Linked DNA regions of Undibacterium parvum. The protein of the gene in region 2 binds, or shares a complex with, the protein of the main gene of each other region. Links are inferred from orthologs where the notes say so. Each region holds a gene or a part of one and is shown on either strand. Other genes may lie near its edges.

The links. Proteins that work in one complex are often made in the same cells at the same time.
Region 1: the proteins of trxB (region 2) and trxA are in contact, whole or in part, in a crystal structure (PDB 1F6M), measured with the Escherichia coli proteins. The link is inferred for Undibacterium parvum from one-to-one orthologs.

What each region holds. Positions count from the first base shown.
Region 1 is NZ_CP034464.1:3,724,993-3,727,915, reverse strand. Bases 78-2,923 are described here. They hold trxA (thioredoxin TrxA), read left to right. Parts: upstream 78-1,260; coding sequence 1,261-1,587; downstream 1,588-2,923. Other genes in these bases: rho (transcription termination factor Rho), read left to right, coding at 1,775-2,923; EJN92_RS16260 (DUF904 domain-containing protein), read right to left, coding at 504-722; EJN92_RS16265 (cell division protein ZapA), read right to left, coding at 181-492. UniProt on the Escherichia coli protein: Participates in various redox reactions through the reversible oxidation of its active center dithiol to a disulfide and catalyzes dithiol-disulfide exchange reactions.
Region 2 is NZ_CP034464.1:4,207,131-4,210,069, forward strand. What follows is about bases 4-2,865. They hold trxB (thioredoxin-disulfide reductase), read right to left. Parts: upstream 1,978-2,865; coding sequence 1,030-1,977; downstream 4-1,029. Other genes in these bases: EJN92_RS18380 (ABC transporter substrate-binding protein), read left to right, coding at 4-356; EJN92_RS18385 (Smr/MutS family protein), read right to left, coding at 369-1,010; EJN92_RS18395 (DNA translocase FtsK), read left to right, coding at 2,253-2,865. In the rest of the region: more of EJN92_RS18380, read left to right, coding at 1-3; more of EJN92_RS18395, read left to right, coding at 2,866-2,939.

The DNA.
Region 1 (2,923 bases), 480 kb from region 2 along the record:
CAACTTCGGGTTCATCGAACTAGCGACGCTCACACCTGTCGAACAATTCCCGCAGCCTGTGCACATAAATGGTTCAAGGAATATATGGCACTGGCGAACACGGTAGGGAATTTAAGTTTACTCTCAACTGCGAATTCCCTCTACATTTTTTTCAATTAAATTAAGCAATAAAGAGTTAATTTAAAATAGATTTTCTTGCGGAGTCAATGCCAGATCCAAAGTATCGTGCATGCTGAGAATTTTTTGTTTCACTTCCGCCATACTCAAACCCGACAATGGTCCCTCGGGAGACTTGGTCGCCAACAACTCGGTCGCTAAACTAAGCGCAGCCATGACAGCAATTCTATCGGTGCCTTTGATTTTCGCGCTATCGCGTATCACACACATTTTTTCATTCAAATATGCAACGGCATTGAGTAAGGCCTTATCTTCGCCTTCTCTACAAGCGAGGGTATACGACTGTCCCATAATGTGGACGTCCAACTGTATCAAATTACTCTCTTTCATGCGAGATCCTCTTCTGCATCTTCATCACTAGGTAATTGCGCCAACAATGCAGCGACGCGCTCATGCGCCTGCGCCATGCGCAGCTGCAGATCCTTATTTTCGGCAGTCAGCATGGCCGCTGCGCGGCGTAGCTCAACATTCTCAAGTCGTAAGGCGTGCACCAACTCGGCCAGACTCTCAACTTTATTTGCAAGTAATTCAAATTCAGAAATCATTTTTATCGCTTATTCTAGCGTCCTGTCGGACCCGTCAACCTTCAGATTTTATCTCTTTCGAGCGGCACGTTATGACCAGCAGTCCACGCGCTTATCGACAAGCTACTCTACATTATAAGTGTAAAAATTAATTACTACACTACTATGATTAAGAGCGTGATTGAGGCCCATCCATAAAGCATCAATACGTAGACACGGCCAACATTTAGACGTGAATCTGCTCTCTTCATTATGGCTAGCGAGCTTACTCAGTAAGCCAACATATCCAGTCGTAGCTTGATAAAGTGTGGCGTTTTCCAAACTTTAGGAAAAATAGGTTACTATTTGAGTATAGTTTGCCACTTGACACAGATTCCTGCTCATTTGTTCCAGTCAATACCATTGAATTGGGATAAAACGTCTCCAACTTAAGTTTATTGCTTGCTACCATCAAGGAGCTAGGTAATTGGAAGCGTTGAATGCAGCCTGACATCAACAATTCAGCTTAACATTCTTGTGGCGCTACCAACTTTTAATTTGCCAACTCAACGAGTAATCCATGAGCGAAAACATCATCTATGTAAGCGATGCTTCTTTTGAAGCCGACGTTTTAAAATCCGACAAACCTGTCCTGGTAGATTTCTGGGCTGAGTGGTGCGGTCCATGTAAAATGATTGCCCCTATTCTTGAAGAAGTTGCCAAGGATGCTGGCGGGAAATTTATTATTGCCAAAATGGATGTAGACGCTAATCAAGCGATCCCTGCTCAATTTGGCATTCGCGGCATCCCCACTCTGATTTTGTTTAAAAACGGTGTGGTAGCAGCACAAAAAGTAGGCGCGCTTTCAAAAGGACAATTAACATCCTTTATCGATAGTAATATTTAAGGTAATATGCTGAAATAAATTTTCAAGCGATGCGTATGCCTCGCTTGAAAATCGGTAACAATATAAAAAAACACTCTATTTTTTAGACAACTGCCCTGACTACACGGTTGGCGCAGTTAAAAATATCACACTGTAGTTCACTTCTTCTCACTCCCCCACCTACATATCCCATCTCGGGACACTCACCATGCACTTATCAGAATTAAAGGCGTTACACGTCTCAGCCTTGCTAGAAATGGCCGTAGGCTTAGACATCGACAATGCCGCACGGATGCGCAAACAAGAACTGATGTTCGCAATCCTTAAGAAGCGCGCCAAATCAGGCGAGCAAATTTTCGGCGATGGCGCACTCGAAGTTTTACCGGATGGCTTTGGCTTTCTGCGCTCGCCAGATGCGAGCTATATGGCGTCAACCGACGACATCTATATTTCGCCTTCGCAAATTCGTCGTTTCAATCTGCATACTGGTGACTCTATCGAGGGCGAAGTACGCACACCTAAAGATGGTGAGCGTTATTTTGCTCTGGTAAAGGTAGACAAGGTCAACGGTGAATCACCGGAAGCATCGAAACACAGAATACTGTTTGAGAATCTGACGCCTCTGCATCCTAGCGTACCATTGCGCTTAGAACGTGAAATGAACGGGCAAGAGAACATTACCGGTCGTATTATCGATTTGATCGCGCCAATAGGTAAAGGTCAGCGCGGCTTGTTGGTGGCGTCACCAAAATCTGGTAAATCAGTTATTTTGCAACATATCGCTCACGCGATCACAGCAAACCATCCTGACATTACACTGATCGTTTTACTGATCGACGAACGTCCAGAAGAAGTAACCGAAATGCAGCGCTCTGTGCGCGGCGAAGTGGTTGCATCGACCTTCGATGAACCAGCAACTCGACACGTGCAAGTGGCTGAGATGGTATTGGAAAAAGCCAAACGCCTGGTCGAAATGAAGAAAGACGTGGTGATTTTGCTGGACTCGATCACACGTCTGGCACGCGCTTACAATACCGTCATTCCTGCTTCCGGCAAGGTATTAACCGGTGGTGTTGACGCCAATGCGCTGCAACGTCCGAAGCGCTTCTTCGGCGCTGCCCGTAACATCGAAGAAGGTGGTTCACTGACGATTATCGCGACTGCCCTGATCGAAACCGGTAGCCGCATGGATGACGTTATTTTTGAAGAATTCAAGGGTACCGGCAACATGGAAGTACACCTTGAGCGTCGCCTTGCAGAGAAGCGTGTTTACCCAGCGATCAACTTAAACAAGTCGGGCACTCGTCGCGAAGAATTACTGATCAAGCCTGATCAATTGCAAAAAATCTGGATCTTG
Region 2 (2,939 bases):
CCGATACCTTGGGTGCAGAGGGGCCTGGCGTTGTTATTTCTCAAGTAGTTCCGTTCCCTTGGCATTTGGCGACGCCTATTGTGGCTGAGTACACAAAAGCCATGCATAAAGCAGGAATACAAGACTTGAATTTTTCTAGCCTGGAAGGATTTATCGCCGCCAAAGTATTTGTTGAGGGCTTGAAGCGTGCCGGCAAAAATCTTAGTCGGGATAGGTTAATTTCCGCCTTAGAGACTATTAATATTGGCAACTATGATACCGGTGGCTTTGATGTCGCCTTTTCACCAAGTAGTCACAATGGCTCTAAATATGTCGATATGACGGTGATCAGTAAAGAAGGTAAATTCCGTAATTAGTTGGATATTTATTTAATAGGCTTTGAGTAAAACGATTAATGCTCCAGAGCCACCGTCTGCGGCGGTGGCTTGACTGTATGCCAGAACTTCATCTTTTTGTATCAGCCAGTTCCTGACTTTTTTCTTTAGTACAGGTTCTTTATTGATAGAGCCAAGACCTTTGCCGTGAATGATGCGTACACAGCGCTTACCTGTGCGGCCACATTGACGTAAAAAATCGGCTAAGGCATCTCGTGCCTGATCGCGCCGCATTCCATGTAAGTCCAGCTCCGCCTGAATTACCCAGTGACCTTTCCTCAGTTTTTTTGCAACGTCTATCCCGATTCCTTGCCGTGTATAGCTGAGATCTTCATCGGTTTCGAGTAAAGAGTCTGCGTCAAAATCATCGGACAGTGATTCTTGCAAGGCCGAGCGCTCATCAGCCAAATGCTGAAAAGCAATTGGTTCTGGTCGCTTGCTTAAGGGGATATGTTTTTCTTCGTTTTTTAGCGCTTGGAGTTTGCCAACAGTGGCGCGAAAAATATTCGCCTCTTGCTTTTCCAGGGTTAATTTTTTTATTTGCTCGAGTTCAGCCTTATGACGGAGTTCTTGCTGATTTTTTAATTGCTGACCTAAATTTTTTAGGTCAGCAAAATTTTTTATTGAGCTTGGCATGCGGAGTGTCTAAAAAAACTTACTCTTCCAGGAAGCGCTGGGCATCTAGTGCCGCCATGCATCCGGTACCAGCACTGGTAATAGCTTGGCGGTAAACGTGGTCTTGTACGTCGCCAGCGGCAAATACACCTGGAACGTTGGTGGCGGTTGCCATACCCTCGGTGCCTGTTTTGGTTTTGATGTAGCCATTGTGCATCTCTAATTGGCCATCAAATATACTGGTGTTGGGTTTGTGACCGATTGCGATGAAAACACCATGTAAAGGTATAGCGCTAGTCTCTGCATTGCTCATGGACTTGATACGTATACCCGTTACGCCACTGTCGTCACCAATCACTTCGTCCAGAGTGTGGTTCCATTTTATTTCTACCTTGCCTTCAGCAACCTTCGCCATTAAACGGTCAATTAAAATAGCCTCGGCACGGAATTTGTCACGTCGGTGTATTACCGTGACTTTGCTGGCAATATTGGACAGATAAAGCGCCTCTTCTACCGCTGTATTTCCCCCGCCGACCACGGCGACTTCTTTGCCTCGATAAAAAAAGCCATCGCAAGTTGCGCATGCAGAAACACCTTTACCCATGAATGCCTGCTCGGAAGGCAAACCTAGGTACTGTGCCGAAGCGCCAGTGGCGATAATTAATGAATCGCAGGTATATTCGGCCTGATCACCAATTAGGCGTATAGGTTTTTCATTTAATTTGGCAGTGTGAATATAGTCAAAAATAATTTCTGTATTAAAGCGCTCCGCGTGTTGGAGAAATCTTTGCATTAGCTCTGGACCTTGCACCCCCAGTGGGTCTGCTGGCCAATTTTCTACGTCAGTAGTTGTCATTAATTGGCCGCCTTGCTCAACTCCAGTGATCAGCACAGGTTTTAGATTGGCGCGGGCGGCATAAACGGCGGCCGAGTAGCCCGCTGGACCAGAACCAAGAATTAAGACGTGAGCGTGTTTCGGAGTCGACATGATAAGGCCTGAATAAAGAGATTAAATTAATGGATAAGTGCAGAAAGCTGAAGGAATAGATAGCGCCCATTTCAATGATTTCAAGATCAGTCCCTGAATATGAATCGCTGTATAAGGATGAGCGCAATTATAGACGAATACCATGGCTTGGGCATATGGGACTAGGCTAGCACACTTGTTTTGCGTCGTTTAGTTTCAATAAGATAATAAATTACAGGTGTATCTTAGCTGGGTTTTTGCCCTACAATCGTGGCTGGCTGTTTTCTTTATGATTTATGACTAATACCAACGAAGCCTATACCCGCGATCGCAATAATAAGCCTGCGCCACCTATGCCAAATCGCCTTGTCAATCTATTGGCTGAGGTGCGATGGATAGCGTTCGCAGCTTCGAGTGCGTATTTAGTTCTGATCTTGTTTACTTATTCTAAACTTGACCCAGGCTGGTCACATGCGAGCGAGGTGCTCAAGTTTCATAATATAGGTGGGCGAGCCGGAGCTTGGTTTGCGGATGTTTTTTTGTATGTATTTGGCTTGTCTGCGTGGTGGTTTAGCGTGGTTTTGCTTAGATTGGTGTGGAAGGATTACCGACAACTATCGAGGCAACTCTTGTCCGAAGAAAAAGCAGAAGATGCTCATGAATATGAAAAATATATACAAATAATTGGCTTCGCGTTCCTGCTAATGGGGAGCATGGGGATAGAGTCTTTACGTATGCATAGCTTGAGTATCCCCTTGCCCTTGGCGCCTGGCGGTGTGCTGGGTGAGGTGATTGGTCACTTGGCGCTGACTCAGTTTGGCAATACTGGTTCGACTTTGGTGCTTTTACTTTTATTCGCGCTAGGCTTAAGTTTGTATTTTCAGATGTCCTGGTTGCAGATAGCTGAAAATGTCGGTAAATCTATAGAAGTGGTATTTGAGTTCTTCGTCCATAAATACACGGCAAGGCAGGATAGACGGGTG